3 regions of the Paenibacillus sp. FSL K6-4396 genome follow, and region 3 is predicted to be linked to each of the others. Evidence: riboswitches for the same ligand, from Rfam matches in the RefSeq annotation. Region 3 holds a riboswitch; each other region holds the start of a gene.
What was found. A riboswitch is a leader RNA that binds a small molecule or an ion and turns the genes downstream of it on or off. The one in region 3 is predicted to bind S-adenosylmethionine.
Positions count from the first base shown of each region.

Region 1 (7,160 bases), 4.2 Mb from region 3:
ACATGATCGGTATTCATTTCAACGATTACAGTATGAATTCATTGTATTGGGAACGGTACAATCGCGAGACAGGTACTCCGTTTCTGGAATCCAAAATGGAGTTCGAAGCGATCTCCTCTTTTTATCTGATTATTAACCAGGTTATTGGCTTCATTATGATTTTCATGGGCGTTGTCATGCTCTCCATCGCTTTGATGACCATCGGGTTCACAATTTCGGATGCCATACTGGCCAATTACAGAACGATAGGTATTCTCAAATCACTCGGGCTAACTGCCCGGAGAACAATAGGTACCTATGTCATTCAATATGCGATGCTCTCCATTGCTGCCATTATCCCCGGAATTGCACTTAGCGTATGGATCTCCAGGTGGATCATTAATATATCCGTGTCCTCTCTTCGAGTGGACCATCGGAACATTCCAGTCCAAGGATTGGACGCTGCCATTATGGCTGGTGTGCTTCTATTTGCTATAGTGATTCTGTCCGTTGTGTTATATGCCAAAAAAGCACGCAGCATACAGCCTGTGCAGGCCATTCGTTATGGTATGTCGGAGACAGATAATAGCCGGATGGCGGGCAAAATGAATTCACCCTGGGCACGATGGATCGGGTTCACACGACTGCCTGTGACTATGGCCCTTGGACTTCGACATTTGTTCAAAAACACCAAAAGTTCTATTCTAACCCTCCTGCTGACCACGATGGCATCCTCTGTATTGGTTCTAGGGTATGTTCTGCTGACCAGCATAACCGGAATCTATCAGACCGCAGCCCATTGGGGGTATGATAATGCCAACATCGCAGCAGTCGTGGTGAACAAAAGTACCTTCCCCCAGGCTGAGCTGAAACACGTGTTAGAACAGGATTCAAGGATCAGCAATGTGGGCTGGCAAGGGAACACAACGGGTGTCATTAGCCCGGAGTCTTCTAAGGGAGTGCAAGGCCCATCCATCAGTCTCAACTTGAGTGTACTGGACGGAAAATATCAGGAACTTGGGTTCACAACATTGAGAGGCGATAACCCTCACCATGTGAATGAGATTGCCATTGGTGTAAGTATAGCCCAAACATCCAATAAGGATCTTGGTGATCTCATCGACATCTATATTGAAGGAGAGAAGAGGACATTCCTCATCACAGGAATCTATCAGGCGATCGCCAACATGTCTGTTTCAGGCCGAATCACGATCGATGCCATGAGAAGTGTGAACCCGGCTTATGGTGAATTCGATGCCATTTTCATCAATGTGAAGGATATTACACAGGCGGATCTGATTGCCGGGGAATTGAACGAACAATTTAAAGATTTTGCATCCGTAGTCACCCAGAAGACATTGCTTGATTCAGTATACGCGGAAGCTGCCAATATCCTGATCTATCCCATGAGTCTGATTGGATTGCTGTTCATCGCTGTGACGTTCATCATTATTTTCAGCACCTGTCGGATCAATATCCGCAAAGAGAGCAGAAACTACGGAATATACAAATCACTGGGAATGACATCCCGCCAGATCCGATTCTCGGTCACGATGGGAATGATCGTACTGTCCTCCATCGGAGCGATACTGGGTATGCTCGTCGGCGTATATGTACTTCCTCTTCTGCTCGAACTGGTCCTTTCCGGTTATGGTATCGTCGAGCTTCCGCTGATCCTGAATTGGGGTGGAATGATACTGTTCGCCTGTCTAAGTATCATTGCAGCGGGTCTTGGTTCATGGTTCTCTTCGCGAATTATTCGTGGGGCATCGCCACGTATGTTGGTTATCGAATAAGGTAGTCAGGATTCTATAACGCAATAACAGCCCTTCCATGCCTTTATAAAAGGTGGAAGTGCTGTTATTGCGTTATGATTTAACTCCGCCACTTCTTCGCAAGTTCGCCAATCTGATGTGGCGTAGTTCGGCAGCAGCCACCAATAATTTTTGCGCCCGCAGCAACCCACTGTTCCGAAGCATCACTCATACTGCCACATGTACCCTGTCCACTCCACGTCTTCGTTGCTGCATCGTATACTTCTCCCGAGTTCGGATACACAATAACAGGTTTATCGCTGGTACGGCTCAAAATACCCACTGCTTCCGTCACCACTTCCATCGGAGCACAGTTCAGGCCAATCGCCGCAACCTGCGGCTCGGAGCCAAACGTCTGTGCACATACCTCAAGCAGTGTGCCTTCGCTGATGCTTATCCCGTCTTTTAAAGAAAAAGATAACCAGGCATACGCATGAGGAAACTCCTTCAGTAATTCAACCAGCACCTGAGCTTCCTGCAAGGAAGGAATCGTCTCAAACGCCAGAATATCAGCACCCGCTTCAATCAGCGCCGCCATACGCGGACGGTGAAATGCGGCAAGCGTCTCATCCGACACGCCGTAATGACCCACATACTCTGAACCGTCCGCCAGATAAGCGCCGTACGGACCTACGGACCCGGCAATAATTGGACGTAGACGAAGACAATTTCCTTCGCGATCCCCTGTACGATCTGTTATATACTCCTCATTCTCCACCGTCTCAGCACGTACCGAAGAAGCTTCTACAAGCTGACTTGTCGAGCTTTCTCTCCCTACTAGTCTACTCTGCACTTCTGCCCACACGTCATCTCTCGCCTGTGCAGCCAGTTCCACCGTCTTGCGGATCAGCTCCAGTGCTGCCTGTTCATCGATCCCTCTCTTGCGGAAACCATCCACCGTCGCCTGATAACTGGATGTAATCGCACAGTCGGCTCCTGCTCGAAAATAATCTGCATGGACCTGAACGATAACATCCGGATTCTCAAGTAACACACGAGCAGACCATAGTGGATCATCGAGATCACATCCATGCTGTTCGAGTTCCGTTGCCAGCGCTCCATCCAGAATCATGACCGGATGTTCACGCAGGATCCGTTCTAAGGGGTTAGTCTGTTGTGCTTGCGTCATGTACTTGTCCTCTTTTCTTATTCACACGTTCTGTCAGATAATAAGCAGCGTAACACACTGCAATAAACGGAACCCCACAATATAGCGCAATTCGCTGTGTCGGGTCAAAGGCAATACCTATGCATGAAGCCAGGCATAATATAAATGAAACAATTGGTACCACCGGATATAGTGGTGTGCGGTAGACCAGATCTTTGACCGCATGTCCTTCCCGGATATATTGTCTGCGGAACATGTATTGGGAGACACTGATACTCATCCATACCGCAACGACAGCCAGACCTGAAATGGAAACCAGTGTAATATACACGGTACCTGGCGCAATGATGCTGGACAGCAAGGCCAACGCACCACCCACCATACTAATCAGAAGTGCATTCAGCGGTACCCCGCTTTTGGTCAATTTGGCAAACCACGGAGAGATCGTTTTTTTGTCAGCCAGAGACCAGAGCATCCGTGAAGATGCATATAGGCCCGAATTGGCAGCAGAGAGAATCGCCGTCAGAATAACAAAGTTCATAATGTCTGCTGCATAGGGTACACCCACCCGCTCCATTACCGCTACAAACGGACTTTCCAGTACACTGGCATCCGACATGGGCAACAAGGCCGACAAGATAATAATCGTTCCGATGAAGAAAATAACCAAACGCCACAGCGTTGTATGAATAGCTTTCGGTATCGTCTTTTCCGGGTTCTCCGTCTCACCCGCGGCAATGCCGATTAACTCGGTGCCTGAGAAGGCAAAGTTTACAGCAAGCATGGTCATCAATATGGCTGTAGCCCCATGAGGGAACCACCCGGATGCGGTAATATTCGATAGAAATGGAGCCGGTTCAGAATCCGCCATGGGAATGAACCCAAACATGGCTGCGCCACCGATAATAATGAAGATTACGATAGTCACTACTTTTACAGATGAGAACCAGAACTCGGATTCCGCAAATAATTTCACCGTTAATGCATTAAACAGAAAGATCATCAGTGCAAAGAGCGCACTCCATATCCATACGTTCACCGATGGGAACCAGCGCTGCATCAGCAATCCAGCGGCTGTGAATTCGGAGCCAAGCGCAACAGTCCAGGTTAACCAGTATAACCAAGCCACCGTGTAGCCTGTTGCCGGTCCGATATATTTGGCTGCATAACTATGAAATGCTCCCGTCTCTGGCATATGAACAGACAGTTCACCAAGACAGAGCATCACCAGATATACAACGATGGCTCCGATTAGATAGGACAGAATGGTTCCCAGTGGTCCCGCCTGCTGAATGGTGTAACCTGAGCTGAGGAATAATCCCGTTCCAATGACTCCTCCGAGAGAGAGCATGACCACATGCCGTGCTTGCATTTTCCGCTGAAAATGCCCTTTGTCGTTGTTGTTTTCCATACCAGCTGCTCCCCTACTTCTTCATCCAGAAAAAACAAAAAAGACCCACTCTGCCTAAAGAGTGCGCCGTTACTGACAAATAAAAACAAACGCTCCTATCTATCAGGCTTTCACCCGCTGGAATTAGCACAGTATCCTTCAGATCTGTTGCTGAGGTTTCTAAGGGCCAGTCCCTCCACCTCTCTGGATAAGAAAATGATTTTTTACTAATATAGCGATCTATCATGAATGTGTCAACATTTAAATAATAAATGGCACACCTCGCTATTCCGTGGAAGACCCCGGATTGGTGATGGTGGTCTTTACCTCATACGTGATCGGCACGGTGCTAAAAATTTTATCCCAATCGTCTTTGACTTTTTTCCATGTTTTAGGTTCTTTGATACGCAAGCTATCCCGAAAATCCGCAACATCTACTTTATAGGTATGCTGCAGTTTGTATAACACCTGTCGAATCTGTTGTTCAGCCAGTTCAGCAAATTCTTTTTCCAATTCTCTGAGATAAGCACCTTTTTCCTCTTCCTCTGGAGCACGCCAATCCTCCATCAACCAGCCTTCGGATTCAGTCTTCACATGGAATGAAATATCATCGCCAACCACTTTTGGAATTATTTTTGTTTTTTTCTTCTTCATTTCATATACAACAGTGAATCCCGCTTTATTGTATGTCTTCAAGATGCCTCCTTTTTCTTTAGGTCTGATCCACGACAGCCCTTCTAGATCCGTTTGGCTGAGTTCCCCGATGAATTTGGTCGTTTTCCCATCAAAGATACTGGCACCGGAGAACTTGTCCTCTCCATTGAAGTTCAGTACATTCTGGAGCAAAAAGCTGGAACCGGATTGCATTTGTGCATCTAGTTTGGAGAGTAGAACGGGGTCCAGGATTTTATTGGACAAGTACGAATTACCTGTAATACCTGTAAGATAAAATGCTGGAATCCGGGAAGGATCATCTGAAGTCAGTACATCAGCAGCGCGATGATGGCTAATCAGCACCAGACAGTTAGGACGAATATCGTTATCCCGAAGTACAAAATCCAGCAGCTGGTCCAGACCATACTTTTTGGCGATATCCTTGGACACAACGATAACCTTCAGATGATGCCCGATGAGCGGATGATCTCGCCTTAGTGCAAACTGACGAAAGATTTGCAGCAAGGAATCTCCGGTAAGCTGTTCATTGGAGTAGGACGTTTTACCAGAAGCAGGTGACCCGGATTGTTGGCTCTTCTGACTGCTGGAGTTACCGGGAGCAATCTGTACCGTGGCTGTCACATTGTTCTGCTTGGAATACGCTCCTCCCTGATTAGCGATGTTTTTCTCAAATTCCGTCTCTTTGCCAATATCGATCCCAAGACCAACGTATACACTTAGATCCTCTATCTCCCGACTGCTCCAACATCCGGATATCGTTAAGAGTATGCATAATACAGTGGCTAAGCGTAACAACATACGGAATGTAATCATGCATGCTTGCCTCCTTTTTTACGAATCAGACTTAACAACAGTAGTACCAGAGGTAAAATGGCAAATAACCATACGGACACGTTACCCAGCATATCTCCTAGTTCGAAGGTATCATCCACGGTCTTGGGCATCATTGCTATCAGATAGATGAACGGAAGCAGACCGTACATAATACCTTTGATTTTTTTGGAACGGAACAAATCACGAATACCCACCGACGCGCAGTAATGTGTGATCGCTGTAGTCGAGAAAATTTGCATAATCCAGATGACCAGCAATAAGGATTCGAATCTTTCGAATATTAAACCTTGTATCTCAAAGCTTCTTACCAAATCCAGCGTTGGCCAGGTTCGCGTTTTGATCCCATCAAGGGATAAACTGCCTATGACCATGACAACCGTGATCAAGTAGATAATGGTGGATATGAATATCCCCCAGCTCATTGCTTTATTGCTTTTCTTCGGATTTTTCATATAGGCAGTCATGACTAACATCACCTCATAGCCCGTATAAGACAATAGTGATGGTTTTAGCCCTTTGAAAACGGGCATAACCCCATCACCGAGAACGGGTCTCAGATTGCCTATCTCGAATAACTGATTACTGAGCAAAATTTCAATTACAAATATAATGATCGTAATCGGCAGAATAATCTCGAACACGCGTACAATGACACCAAGCCCACCCGAGATCATATATATACCGATCCACATGAAGACCATAACAATTGCCCAGGTAGGGGTGCGTTCGAGTAGATACATTCCTGTCACATCAGCCATGACTCTTACTTCAAAAGCTGCAATGACCGTGAAATACATAATCATAGCAAATCCCAGTATGTAAGCAATCCAGTTCCCCGTAATTTCACGGGTGAACTGGAACACGGTTTCCCCCGGAAATCTGCGACACAGGGTAACCATAATTATTCCAATACCTGTAATAATCAGTCCAGACAGTATAATGGAAATCCAGACATCTGGTGTTCCTACAGCCTTGCTAGTTGTTCGAGGCAACGTCAATATCCCGGCACCAAGCATGTAATTGACAATAATTACAACGGCCTGTGTCGTGGTTAGCTTTCCTTGGGAGCCATTCACTTTAGTTCACCTCCAGACCTTCTGTGAGTTAGCTTATTTTTTTCGGTCCTGATCTATCGGATTTGTCATTTTGGGACGCATTCTCATCATATTTAGCGGTGCACGGATAACGAAGTCCTTCCATTCATTGATGTGATAAGGAACCGCTGGTGCCACATAAGGTACGCCAAAGCTTGAGAGTCGTGCCAGATGCGTACACACAAGCAGAAAGAACATAACCACGCCAAACAATCCGAGTACGGCTGCGCTGAACATAGCGGCAAATCGGAGAATCCGTAGTGTTA
Region 1 is NZ_JBBOCR010000001.1:6,168,574-6,175,733, forward strand. It holds gene MHB85_RS27125 (ABC transporter permease) at 1-1,775, shown strand, start outside; gene mmuM (homocysteine S-methyltransferase) at 1,855-2,922, opposite strand; gene mmuP (S-methylmethionine permease) at 2,900-4,312, opposite strand; SAM riboswitch class I at 4,405-4,506, opposite strand; gene MHB85_RS27140 (Ger(x)C family spore germination protein) at 4,577-5,779, opposite strand; gene MHB85_RS27145 (GerAB/ArcD/ProY family transporter) at 5,776-6,876, opposite strand; gene MHB85_RS27150 (spore germination protein) at 6,910-7,160, opposite strand, start outside.
Region 1: it holds a riboswitch for S-adenosylmethionine, as region 3 does, so the genes downstream of both, mmuP (S-methylmethionine permease) here and metA (homoserine O-acetyltransferase MetA) in region 3, are expected to answer to the same signal.

Region 2 (7,160 bases), 4.0 Mb from region 3:
AACGAATACCTTGTGCTTCCAGCTCAGGCTTGATGCTTTCCAGAATCTCTGCATGTGGTGTAGGTGAAGCTCCAACTTTCAATTCAACTGTACGTGGTGCACCTGCTGAATTGTCTGCGCCGCTATCGGCGTCCTTGTTGTTTCCGCAAGCTGCGAGAACCACAATTAACATAAGACTAAGTAGAGCAAAAGACCATTTTTTCATGTGTAAAACCCCTTCTCTAATCATTTTTTTCATGTGGCGTCCGCATGAATGCATATCCATCATGTTATCTATGTGTTATTTCCTGGTGAAAAATGTAACCAAGCGATCTCCAGCCATCTGGAGAATTTGCACAAGAATGATCATCGACACTACGGATATAATCATGATTTCATTTTGATAACGGAAATATCCATAGTTGATTGCCAGTGTTCCCAGACCTCCACCACCAACCATGCCCGCCATCGCCGTATAGGAGACAAGCGTAACGATGGTGATCGTTATACCCGCAAGCAGTCCAGGCAGTGCCTCAGGCAGTAAGACCCGTCTTACAATCTGTCCGGTCGATGCGCCCATCGCCTGCGCAGCCTCAATGACACCCCGATCAACTTCTCGCAACGTCGTCTCCACCAATCGAGCAAAGTAAGGAGCTGCTGAAATAACTAAAGGTGGTATAACACCTAACACTCCTGTAGCTGTACCGACGAGTATACGAGTGAATGGAATAAGAGCAACAATCAATATGATAAATGGAACTGAGCGCAAAATATTAACAATCAGAGATAGTATCGTGTACACTGCCCGTGACTTGATCGAAGCAGATCTAGCCGTCATAAACAGCAGAACTCCGAGCGGTAAACCCAAGATAACGGTAAACAAACCTGATACACCCAAAATTTGCAATGTCTCTATGGAAGCTTTACCAACCTCTTCCCAGCGAACTGTTGAAAAATCCATCTAACGAAGCACCTCCACATCAAGTCCCTCAGCGGTTAATTCTGATATCGTTCGATCAATCGCATTTGAATCACCCTCGAACCGAACGGTCAGCTGTCCATAAGGCACCTGTTTAATCGTAGAGATTGTACCCTGCAGGATGGCAAAATCCACGCCTGTCTTACGTACCGTTCTCGACAAAATCGCTTCATACGTTTTGTTACCCAGAAAGGATATCTTCACAAGTTTGGAAGCAGCACCTGCCTGCAATTCAATGCCTGCATTCGCCAGAGCGGTCTCTTCCAGAGCGAGTCCAGCTTCATGGTCACGCATCATGAAGTCCCGCGTAATCGCATGCTGCGGCTTCAGGAACACTTCGGTTACAGGTCCCTGTTCCACAATGCCACCTTGATGAATGACAGCTACCTTGTCACAGATGTTCTGAATGACATGCATCTCATGTGTGATCAGCACAATCGTAAGGTTGTACTTTTCATTAATGTCGAGCAATAACTTCAGGATTGAATTTGTCGTCTGCGGATCAAGTGCCGAAGTAGCCTCATCACAGAGAAGTACATTCGGATCACTTGCAAGTGCTCTCGCAATCCCTACACGTTGTTTCTGTCCACCCGATAATTGAGCCGGATATTTGCTGCTATGGTGCTCCAGACCAACCAGGGCGAGCATTTCCTTCACTTTGCGATCAATAGCATCCTTGGGTGTATTCACAAGCTTTAGTGGAAAAGCTACATTGTCATATACTGTTGCCGAGGATAACAGATTAAAATGTTGAAAAATCATCCCGATCTTGCGTCTCTGTTGCTGCAATTCGGTTTTGCTCAGTTCAGTCAGGTTGATTCCGTCGACCCATACCTCACCCTCCGTAGGCCGTTCCAGCAAATTAATGCAGCGAATCAATGTACTTTTGCCCGCTCCAGAATGGCCAATCACGCCGTAGATTTCGCCCTTTTGGATGCTCAAATTCAGCTCGGATAACGCTGTTGTAGATTTTGCCCCTTTGCCGTACATTTTCGTTAAACCTTTTAATTCAATCAATCGCACTTGCCCCTTTCCAACCACCTACATGTATCTTTACCCGATCTAAAGGAAAACTCCCCTTAAAGTACAAAAAAAGAGCCCTTTGCAGATACAAAGAGGGCTCTTCACGTGAAAGAATATACCTTCTCATCTGCCAAAATCGTGTCTTGCACCATTTTGTAGGAATTAGCACCTAACATCTATAACGAATGATACATGTATCATGTCGTTACAAATCGGTTGCCGGGCTTCATCGGGCCTGTCCCTCCGCCGCTCTCGATAAGAAATATGTTGTTGTAGGATTTTATAAGTTCATGTAGTTTATGCTTTATAATGTGAACGTAACTTCCGAAATATCAATTATATCCGTGTAACATTCGATTGAAATTCAGTATATTCCAAGTATTCCGATTTGTCAAAGGGAATTATTTCTTTTCCATATTCTGTTGATATAACGATAAGAGGCTGTTAACGTTTCACAGACCATATCCACGCCCTGACGCATTTCCTGCACATGCTGATTCAAATCCTCCAATTTCACTTTACCTTGCAAGGTCTGGTGTAACTGCCACAGGTCATCGTGCATTTCTGAGTTCATATAGTGAATTTCCATATTACGTCGTTTGCGCAGCTTACTCATCGGCTCCCGATAAGAGTCTTTGATCTGAATCAATTGCAACGCAAGATCATGATGCTCTCTCGCATAATCGAACTGCCTTAACACAGTAAAATAAGAAAAATGTGCTTTGGTATTTGAAGTATTTAACTGGAATATTTCATTTAATACCGTGCCCACCTTATCTAGGATGGCAAAGCAGCGGATAAAGCCATCTTTGTAGAAATACACATACCGTGCATACTCGGCTTTTTCAGTCGGCGTCATGTCGTCCGTTGAGCCTGCAACGACTTTTTTGCGAAAATGAGAAGCAGCGAAGCAGCTTTGCTCCAGTTCATCCAGTGAGGAGATAAGTCCCTGAGTCCACACATACAGTTTCCGATAGTCATGCGTGGGATCATGGTCCACATGCATTTGTCGTTGAAATAACTCGAGCGTATGCGCCATTGTGTCCATCGCTGCCTTCAATTTACCTTCGTTTATACGTGGCTTTTCCCCCAACAACGTTCGCAGCATATCTAACCTCCTCTTTTCCAAATCAAATCAACAAGAATTCATCACCGTAAACGTAACACATCATCCATTCCGTGTAATTGCTGCTTGCCATAGGTTGCCCTGATCCCCCTGACATCAAACAAAGTCCACCTGTCCAATGATGTACATCACTGGATGGTGGACTTTCATATTTAGCCCAAGTACCTTTGGAAAAAGAATGGATCTATATCTTAGAAACGATTAGCCGGGCGATGCAGCTTGTACACCAGGAAACTCATATACGTTAAAACTCCGAATAATATGGCGATATCCAGCATATGAGCGAGAGCTACAAACATGTATACTTCCGGACGGTTCATTGTCACCATCATGAAAATACCAATGACTACTTGCATCAGGATGAGAACAACGGATACCACGCCAAGGGTACGCATTTCCTTGTTGTCCGGATGATTACGGTAAGCGAAGTGACCCAGAATTGCGATAACAATCACGAGCGACGCTGCTGCTGCACGGTGAGCAAAAGCAACCGCTACCCCACCCGAAAGCTCAGGAATAATCTGCCCGTTACAGAGCGGAAATCCGGAACATCCGCCAGCAGAATCCGTGTGACTCACAAATGCACCCGTGTATACCACGAGATATGTGTAAATAGTGGAGAACCAGACCAGATTCCTGAATTTTTTGCTAACCCGAGGGTATTTATTCAGGCGTTCCAATCCGCCATCTTTAGCCTCCTGCCTTATGCCCAGCGCCATCATTAGAGAACTGGCAAAAGCAATCAGTGCAAAACCAAAATGCAGTGCCATGACTGCTGAAGATTGGGAGAAGACGACGGCAAAAGCACCCATGATTCCCTGGACGATAACAAATACCAGAGTTAAGAAAGAAAACAATTGCAGGTCACGGCGTGACTTGCCAAACCGCAGAAAAGCAACAAATGAGGCAATGGACAACAGTCCAGCCAGTGCACTTACAGCGCGGTGGGAATATTCAATGAGTGAAGCCACAGTATGTGCCGGAACGAGTTTTCCGTTACATAAAGGCCATTCTGTTCCGCAGCCAAGGCCTGATTCCGTTTTGGTTACGATGCCTCCACCAAAAGTGGCCAGAAACATGACAAGACAGGTTAATACGGTTAACCATTTAAACAAAGTTAAGTGTTTCAAATTTTTCTCACCCGCTGTTGGTTTAAGATGGCGAAGAATATTCTCCGCTTGTTTCGGTACTTTGACACTTATTTCACAACTAAATTCATTATACCGGATAAAATGTTCATTGACGTCGCGCTTTGTGACAAAATGTTAACGTCTGGTGAAATAATGACCCGCAGGTCATTGGGGTTATGTAATTGAGGGATATGCCAGTTGAATTGTGTCTTAAACTGAATCCTAAACACAAACGCCATTTCCCTATTTCAAGAGAAATGGCGTTTCATCTAGTATACCCTTTTACAAAATGAACCTGTCATACTTTTATTATCATTTATGGATCGTGTTGTACACTTCAACTGCTCGATCTAAGAACTGCTCAATCTCTTCTCTCGACTTGCGCAGCTTGTTCACATACCGTACGAGTTCGCGGCCATCTGTATACGCCACAAAGCTCGGAATGCCAAGAATATTCTGCTCTTCACTAACGGTTCCAACCTGATCCACGTCGACCTCAATCAAAGTCAGTTCACGTGTATATTTCTCTTCAACCTCAGGCATAAACGGATCGATGTATTTGCAGTCACCACACCAGTCTGCCTTGAATACGGCAATCGTCAAACGTGGGGATTGGATGGCTACATCAAAAGCCGGTTTGGAAGTAATCTGTTCCATTCGGTTCATCTCCCTTTCTGTACCTTGTCTTACCCTAAGTGAAGCAAATTGGCGAGTGGAAGTCAAATAATCAGCGCATACTTAGAATAACCACATGGTCTGTGAAAATAAACCCAGAACATCATGAAAGGATGTCACATCATGACTTCCACCAGAACCGATTCTTCCAGCGAACAACATCACGGGTCCCTCCTGCAGATGGTCCGTTCCATTCCGGGTGCTGCCCGGGAAATCTGGCGTGGCAAACAGGCTGCATGGCAAGCTTCTGCACAGCTTCGTCACCCTTTGCGTGACATCGAGTGGGATACAGATACGGCAGCTGCCTTACAGTCTGAGGTGGAGCGTTTGTTACCTGCCAGCAACAAATCTTTTGCACGCACGGACCAGGTTCAAAGCGCACTCGTCTGCGAAGAAGATTGCATCATTCTGGAAGAGATTAAGACACTGACTCAAGAGCACAATCGGAGTAATATCACCCGCACGGCAGCTTATCTGGAATGTTATGAGCAATACCCTGAACTCCATTGGGCACTGCTGGCCCATATGGTCTCTCGCAACGGCGGATATCACATGACAGATCTTCAGAGTGACTTAATGCATAATCTACAGAATCAGAGCGATCGCGAGTATATGTATCGGCTGCTGGAGCGGTGCAATGCACTCATTTTCCAGGATGCCTATCCCCAGCTACTGCTGTATATGAACAGTCGCCGGATCGGACGAAGCTGTTTCCATCTCTTATCGCACTTTCACATATCGGCGTTTATGACGCCGTTTTGGGAACGCTTTTGGCTGGAACGGTGCAGTTCACTGCTTAGTGTGGCATTAATTATTAATGAGCAGAACTATATCGAGAGCCGGGTGGTGCAGCATCCTTATTTTCAAAAAGAAGTACTTTCGAAACCCGCATTCCATCTGCATAATTTGGCGGGTCTGAATCATATCGTCTTTCCTCTCGGACGGGGAGCAGGACTCACAGGACGCGTCATTGAACATTTTGGAAAGTTGGATGAGCGGATCATGTTTGGTAAAGGCCTATATGCCTTGTTGTTTGGCGTGGAGCAAGTACACTCACAAGTGTTGGAGTTCGCACGTTTGGTTCCCCATCGTGGCTCGCGTGCTGAATATTGGCCTGGCCTGTTTACCAATCGTGAAGACGAGGCGGGTGAACATACATTATACGCTCAGGCGTTACTGGATGAGGAATGGCTTCCAGAAGGGCAACGACTATATAGTCCGGAACTGCTCGCCGTATGGGGAGACACGCCTTATGAACCGATCTCCAGACAGGACTGGCTTCAGACTCGGGATAGTCTCGGTTACCTGACGGCACCTCGCCGCCCATGGCTGTTTGAGATGAGTCACGAACACCGGTATGGCATGCTGAAAACAGCACTGGCTCATGATGCTAAAGCGATCACACACTAATGCTAAAGATCATATGGAGCAGTAAAAGACGGATGATGTGGATACCCGATATACACTGCTATCCTTGCTTGCTGGGCTAATGTGGAGTTCAGTTGCTCAGCTCGCCTTAACTATACAAAAAGCCCTGTCCGCTTCAATAGCAGACAGAGCTTGTATCCTATTTCACAAAATATTTATGCTTGAATAATGCACTTTGTATTTTTAACCTCTTTGCCCGGCTCCACGTTGAAGACGCATAAGTGGACGGAGAATTTTTTGCAGAATACGGGGGTAACTGCCCAGCTCGTCCTTGCGCAGTACACGCAGCACAACCATGAGAACCAGATACACCACCACCACAAGCACACCAACCACAAGGCAGGTAAACAAGAAGGATACACGCACTGGCAGGAACAGTCCAAAGATCGTATTCCCAATCCAGTTCGTTGCAAATCCTACACCTGCTGCAAGCAACACTGTAATGATAAACCCTTTCCAACGATCTCCCATGATGGAGAAATCAACGATTTTGCGAAGGACCCGCAGATTCAGGTACGTGATGACCAGGAAACAAAGGGCCGTTGCAATAATAATGCCGTAAATGCCAAAGATCGGCGCCAGAATCAGACTTGCGATCAGTTTGATCACAACACCTGCTGCGACACTGATCATTGTAATCCGTGGTTTCCCTACCCCGAGTAAAATGGAGTTGGTGGTCATCATCGTAATCTGGAAAATGGTACCGAATGTTAACAAGGCAATGATCGGCGTTCCATCCAGATTGGTAAACAGCAATCCGTTGACCGAATATGCTGCCGCACAAAGCGCAATGACAATCGGCATACCTGTCAGAATCGAA
Region 2 is NZ_JBBOCR010000001.1:5,905,401-5,912,560, forward strand. It holds gene MHB85_RS25825 (MetQ/NlpA family ABC transporter substrate-binding protein) at 1-205, opposite strand, end outside; gene MHB85_RS25830 (methionine ABC transporter permease) at 281-940, opposite strand; gene MHB85_RS25835 (methionine ABC transporter ATP-binding protein) at 941-1,975, opposite strand; SAM riboswitch class I at 2,102-2,243, opposite strand; gene MHB85_RS25840 (Cthe_2314 family HEPN domain-containing protein) at 2,373-3,089, opposite strand; gene MHB85_RS25845 (COX15/CtaA family protein) at 3,299-4,186, opposite strand; gene MHB85_RS25850 (thioredoxin family protein) at 4,550-4,894, opposite strand; gene MHB85_RS25855 (DUF2515 family protein) at 5,036-6,322, shown strand; gene MHB85_RS25860 (putative polysaccharide biosynthesis protein) at 6,524-7,160, opposite strand, start outside.
Region 2: it holds a riboswitch for S-adenosylmethionine, as region 3 does, so the genes downstream of both, MHB85_RS25835 (methionine ABC transporter ATP-binding protein) here and metA (homoserine O-acetyltransferase MetA) in region 3, are expected to answer to the same signal.

Region 3 (7,160 bases):
TGGAGAACAAGTAGCAGGGTAATTATCGTGTCATCAAGTAAAGCAATTCGAATTCCTTTTTAAACTAACTTGGGAGTGTGACTAACATGACGATCTTAGGCGCAATTGAAGCAGGCGGAACCAAATTTGTATGTGGTATTGGCACAGAAAACGGAGAAGTTCTGGAACGCGTAAGTTTTCCAACAACAACACCGGAAGAGACCATGGCTCAAGTGATTTCATTTTTTGAAGGCAAAGGCATTGAAGCTCTGGGTGTAGGTTCATTCGGTCCGATTGATCCGATTGAAGGAAGCCCAACATATGGCTATATCACAACAACACCTAAACCACATTGGGGACAGTATAACGTGATTGGCAAGCTCAAGGAGCATTTTGATGTGCCGATGACATTTGATACGGATGTGAATGGTGCGGCACTTGGAGAAGCAACCTGGGGCGCTGCACAAGGTCTTGAGAGCTGTCTGTATATCACTGTGGGTACAGGTATTGGTGCAGGTGCTGTGGTTGGCGGTAAAATGGTCCATGGATTGTCACATCCAGAGATGGGACATATCATTGTACGCAGACATCCGGAGGATACATACGAGGGTTTCTGTCCGTATCATGGTGACTGCCTCGAAGGCCTTGCAGCTGGCCCAGCTATTAACAAACGTTGGGAGCAACCGGCTTATGAACTGCCTGCAGATCATAAAGCTTGGGAGATCGAAGCACATTACCTGGCACACGCCCTGATGAACTATGTTCTGATTCTCTCTCCGCAGAAAATTGTCATGGGTGGCGGAGTAATGAAGCAGGAGCACCTGTTCCCGATGGTTCGTAGCAAACTGCAGGAGTTGCTGGCTGGATACGTTCAGCATCCGGCACTTCAATCCGACATTGACCAGTATGTTGTTTCACCAGGACTTGGTGACAATGCGGGTCTGTGTGGTTCACTGGCGCTTGCCAAGTTGGCATTGAATAAGTAGGTCATTAGGGATTGACGAATTTTACCATTGTGGTATGATATGGGCAACAGCATAGTACGGTTAATGAGGAAGCACCTCTCTTGCATGGATTTTGCAGGAGGGGTGTTTTTTTTTGTGCTGCCTATAGGTAGCATCTTTAACTCGTATAAGCTGAATATTCAAAGGGAGGGAACGAAAATGGAAGTCATTTTCATGAACAGATTGTCCAGAATGTCAGATCAGAATGCAGAGTATGCACAGTTATGGATTGGGGAAGAGGAAGATAGTTGGCAGCTGGGATGGAGTCGCTACGAGGAAGGAGAGCGTGAGGACAGCATCTGGTATGAAGGGACTTCTTGGGAGGAGCTGCTTCATATTTACCGTCATCAGCTTGCCATACAGATGAGTGAGGGGTACCGACCGCAGTTGCAGGGGTTATTTCATGAGAATGATGATCTGAAGTCACGCAGTTATGGTGGACAGCGGCTCCATTGTTACAGTGAGTTATACGGCAATGAGCAATTATATACGGATCTGTGCACATGGCGCAGGAAGAGAGCTGTGTCTGACCGGAAGGCGCCGTATTTTATTGCAACGAATCGTCTGTTGCGTTTGATCAGTGCCTTTGTTCCGCAATCGCTGGATGAACTGATGCAACTTCCGGGCGTAGGAGAGAGCAAAGCAACTGAGTATGGTACGGAATGGATGGAGATTACAACCGGACTGGAGCGTTCAACGACATTCCCGCTGGACTGGGTATACACGGCGCTGAAGGAAGAAGAGTATGAGAGTTGGTTATACAAGCAGAGAGAGCAGAAGTATAAGCAGGAACTTGATAAGTTCACCACGCGTAAGCAGGTGCTTGAAGGCATGAAGGAAGGGTATACGTTAGAGGAGATTGTTAATCGATCCGGATTATCCCGACGCGAGTTGGTTGAGCTGTTAGAGGCACTGGATCATGAAGGTTATGACACCGATTGTCTTCTTGATGTGGAGCTGGCAGTGATGCCAGAGAACGAACAAGAGGCCGTATGGAGTGCGTATGAGGAGCTGGGAGATACGTTCCTGAAGCCAGTATTACATAAGGTGTATGGAGGAGAGAAACCCGATGGAGGAAGTCTGGAGCAGGTCTATGAAAGGCTGCGCATGATTCGAATCCGCTTCCGTCGGCACGCAGAGACAGAGAAGAATGTTGGTTAATAATCAGAAATGAAAAAAGACGAGGCGTTTCTCCCGGAGGAGCGCTTCGTCTTCGTTATTTCATACGAGTTCATACCCAGTCTTTCTTGCGGAAAATGAAGAACATGCTCAGGCCCAGGGTAACCATTAGGCCAATCACAACAAAATAGCTGTATTTCCAGTTAAGCTCTGGCATATTCGTAAAGTTCATGCCGTATATACCGGTAATGACCGTCAGCGGCATGAAGACCGTGGTAATGGCGGTAAATACACGCATGATTTCATTCGCCCGGTTCGCAATACTGGATTGGTAGGCTTCTCGCAAGTTGCCCATCAGGTCGCGATAAGTCTCAAAGGTTTCAGATATTTTTACAGCATTCTCATAGATGTCACTGAAATACTTTTGCAGTTGATCATCGATGAGACGCAGATCTTTTTTGTTCAAGGTGTTAATGACCTCTTTCTGAGGTCCAAGGACTTTTTTCAGCCACAGAATCTCACTGCGCAGCCCGATGATCTCATTCAGATGTGACTTTTTGGTATGCATCAGAATGTCTTCCTCAAGCTTCTCGATCCGTGCTTCAATTCGGTCACCTACGGTGAAATAATTATCAACAATCAAGTCAACCAGCAAATAAAGCAGACGATCCGGTGTACTGATTTCCTGTTCCCACAGGATGGGTTTCAGTGTGCGCAATTCGCTTACCTTGTGCTTGGTAACACTAATAATGAAATGTCTGCCGAGGAATAAGTTGACCGCACGTAGAAATATCTCTTCATCATCAAAACGGATGCTATTAATCACAATAAAATAATGGTTCTCATAAATTTCAATCTTCGGACGTTGTTCTTCGTCACTAAGACAGTCTTCCACAGCCAGATCATGCATCAAGAACAGCGGCTGAAGTACCGCCAAATCGTCTACGTCTGCATCAATCCAGTAAAATCCTTCCGCTGGTGGAGTCAGCGCCTGCTGAATATCGTCCACCGGAATAAATACACCGTTGTTTACCAACCGGATTTTCATCGTTAATCTACTCCTTCTGCACCCGCCAACTTGGCGGATATTATCATTATGGGCGCAAAAAGAACAAATCAGCCGGTCGGCAGCGGAGCCTGGAGATCAGGGCTGCGTTCACTATATAATCAAACGGAAGTCACGTCCCGCTGCCGGCATGCTGATGTCAATTCTCTATGCAGTTTGTCGGAATTCGGCTGCCAGTCAGGCCTCGGGTCGCCATCCATTTAATATGTCACCTCTCACATAAGGGTTTATAACACCTTGTTTAGTATACCGCTGGTACAAGGTGCTTTCAAGCGCAAAAATGTGTCTATTTCGCGCCCTGAGGCAGTGTATGACAACGGATGATGAACGGTTCCGATCTGGGAAGCAGACATCGAACTGCATCTTGACGTGAGGGCATTAATGTAATAAAGTAGACGGTGAACCATATTTAATTACAATCTAATACAGCGAAATCTTATCAAGAGTAGGTGGAGGGACTGGCCCGATGAAACCCGGCAACCGGCGGTATACCGCACGGTGCTAATTCTTGCAGCGACTAAGTGTCAAGTGGCACTGTTGTAACTGAGAGATGAGAGAGGCGCATATCTTTTTTACATATGACCTTTCTCGAAATCCGAGGAAGGTCTTTGTTATATGCCCCGACTTCTCAGCAGTGATTTTCGCTAAGGAACTTGAGGTTGTTTGTAACGTTGGATGAAAGAGCAATTCAATGTTTTTACAAGCTCAAGGCAGTCTATAACTGTATTGATGTGAAGACATCAAGCCAGGGGTGGCTGCATCTATCTATGCACAAGGAGGAGTTAGACTTACTATGCCAATCAAAATACCCGATACTCTACCAGCAAAAGAAGTACTTGAAGGAGAGAATATCTTCGTCATGGATGAAACTTCTGCATATCAGCAGGATATTCGTCCACTCCGTATCGCTATATTAAACCTGATGCCCACAAAGGAAACGACCGAAACACAATTGCTTCGTCTGGTGGGAAACACGCCTATTCAGGTGGATGTCGTTCTCGTACATCCCAAATCCCATACGTCGAAGAATACGTCTCAGGAGTATTTGGATCTGTTCTATAAAACCTTTGATGAGATTGAGCACCGCCGTTTCGATGGAATGATTATTACGGGTGCCCCGGTGGAACAAATGGATTTCGAAGACGTGAACTATTGGAATGAAATCCAGGAGATCTTCGAATGGACCAAAACCAATGTGACTTCAACCCTCCACATATGTTGGGCTTCCCAGGCAGGTTTATACCATCATTTTGACGTACCCAAGGTTGCACTTGATGAAAAGTGTTTTGGCGTTTTCCCACATACCATCAATAAACCACATGTTCCATTGTTGCGTGGATTCGATGAAGTATTCAACGTTCCACATTCCCGTCATACGGAAGTGAGACGCGAAGATATTGAAAAGAATGAGAATTTAGAGATTTTGGCTGAATCCGAGGAAGCGGGGATCTTCCTGGTTGCTACCAAAGACGGCAAACAGATTTTTGCCACAGGACATGCCGAGTATGACCCGTTCTCATTAAAGTGGGAGTATGACCGGGATGCAGCCAAAGGTTTGGATATCGCATTGCCTAGACATTATTATCCGAATGACGACCCTTCCCGTGTGCCACCAGCTACTTGGCGCGCTCATGCCAACTTATTATTCTCTAACTGGCTCAATTACTATGTGTATCAAGAAACACCTTACGATATTGGCCCGCAAATCTAATCGAGATTACAGGAGGATGCAGCAATGGAAGACAACAACAAGTTGAAAATCGAAAGCCGCTTAGCACAAATTGGGTCCATCAATGAACCGGTAACAGGCGCCATTAACTTTCCGATCTATCAATCCACTGCGTTTCGCCACCCGAAGCTTGGACAAAGCACGGGGTTTGATTATATTCGTACCACTAATCCAACCCGTAAAGTGTTGGAAGAAGCCGCTGCAGCGCTGGAGTCCGGTGATGCAGGGTTTGCCTGTAGCTCGGGAATGGCCGCGCTGCAAACGATCTTTGCCATGTTTGGTCAAGGGGATCATCTGATTGTATCGCTGGATCTGTATGGTGGAACCTATCGTCTGCTGGAACGTATTCTGTCCCGTTTCGGCGTAACTGCTAGTTATGTGGACACGAATGACCTGGCAGCACTGGAGAAGGTTCGTCAACCGAATACAAAAGCTGTATTTATTGAGACACCAACCAATCCACTGATGATGATCACCGATGTGGAAGCCGTTGCTTCCTGGGCGAAAAGTTACAACCTGTTGACCATTGTTGACAACACGTTGTTGACTCCATTTTTCCAACGTCCGATTGAACTGGGTGCCGATATCATCATTCATAGCGCTACCAAATATCTGGGCGGACATAATGATGTGCTCGCCGGACTAATTATTACCAAAGGTGAGGCGTTATCTGCTGAGATGGCGTTCCTGCATAATTCCATTGGAGCGGTATTATCTCCAAGTGACTCCTACCAGTTGATGAAAGGTATGAAAACGCTGGCTCTTCGCATGGAGCGTCATGAGCACAATGCACTTACTATTGCCAAATACTTGCTTGAGCACCCAGCGGTGGTTGAAGTGTATCATCCAGGTCTATCCGATCATCCGGGGTATGAGATACAGAACAAACAATCCACGGGTAACACAGGTATCTTCTCTTTCAAAGTGAAGGATGCACGTTATGTTGAACCGTTGCTACGTCATATCCAACTCATTGCTTTTGCCGAAAGTCTCGGCGGAGTTGAATCACTCATGACTTATCCGGCAGTACAGACTCATGCGGATATTCCGCTTGAAATTCGTGAAGCCGTAGGTGTGGATGACCGTCTGCTCCGGTTCTCCGTAGGCATTGAACATGCAGATGATCTGATTGCAGATCTCGGCAATGCTCTGACAGCTGCACAACAGGAAGTGGAAGGAGGAGTGCACTCATGAGTGAGTCCAACAACAAGCCCAATTCCGAGTTGAAATTTGATACCAAGTTACTCCATTTTGGCGATGAGATTGACAAAACGACTGGAGCCTCCAGTGTACCGATCTATCAAGCATCAACATTCCATCATTTTGATATCTTCAATCCGCCTCAACATGATTACAGTCGTTCGGGTAATCCGACACGTCAGGCTCTGGAAGATTACATCACATTGCTGGAGGGCGGCGCACGAGGCTTTGCCTATTCTTCGGGGATGGCTGCGATCTCAAGCGTGTTCATGATGTTCTCCGCAGGGGATCACATGATTGTAACGGAAGATGTATATGGAGGTACGTATCGTTTGCTTACTTCCATATTAAGCCGTATGCAGATCGAGACAACCTTTGTAGACATGACCAATATAGATGAAGTAAAAGCGGCACTCAAGCCAAACACCAAGGCAGTTTATATGGAAACACCGTCCAACCCTACACTGCGAATTACGGATATCGCTGCTGTAACTGACTGGTCGAAGGAACATGACCTGATCACAATTCTGGATAACACCTTTATGACACCGTACTATCAGCGTCCAATTGAGCTTGGTGTGGACATCGTCGTACATAGTGCTACGAAGTTTCTCGGAGGTCACAGTGATGTACTGGCAGGGTTAGCCGTTGCTCGCACGGAATCACTTGGCGTACAACTAAAACAGTTGCAAAATGGACTTGGAACTGTACTCGGGGCACAAGAATCCTGGCTTCTGATGCGCGGGATGAAAACCTTGGGGGCTCGCATGGCTCATAGTGAACGGAGTACAGCCAAACTGGCGGCATGGCTTAATGAACGCAGTGATATTACCGCTGTCTTTTATCCTGGACTGGAGGATCATCCGGGCCGTGAGGCACATGAGCGCCAGTCCACAGGATATGGAGCTGTCGTTTCTTTTGACGTCGGTTCAGGTGATCGTGCAAAAGCAGTTCTTAACCGGGTGAAGCTCCCCATTGTTGCTGTAAGCTTGGGAGCTGTGGAGAGTATTCTGTCCTACCCAGCGATGATGTCTCATGCGGCAATGCCGGCTGAGGTTCGCCG
Region 3 is NZ_JBBOCR010000001.1:1,952,692-1,959,851, forward strand. It holds gene MHB85_RS08935 (MOSC domain-containing protein) at 1-14, shown strand, start outside; gene MHB85_RS08940 (ROK family protein) at 87-965, shown strand; gene MHB85_RS08945 (HRDC domain-containing protein) at 1,143-2,144, shown strand; gene corA (magnesium/cobalt transporter CorA) at 2,215-3,150, opposite strand; SAM riboswitch class I at 3,602-3,725, shown strand; gene metA (homoserine O-acetyltransferase MetA) at 3,962-4,879, shown strand; gene MHB85_RS08960 (PLP-dependent transferase) at 4,904-6,091, shown strand; gene MHB85_RS08965 (trans-sulfuration enzyme family protein) at 6,088-7,160, shown strand, end outside.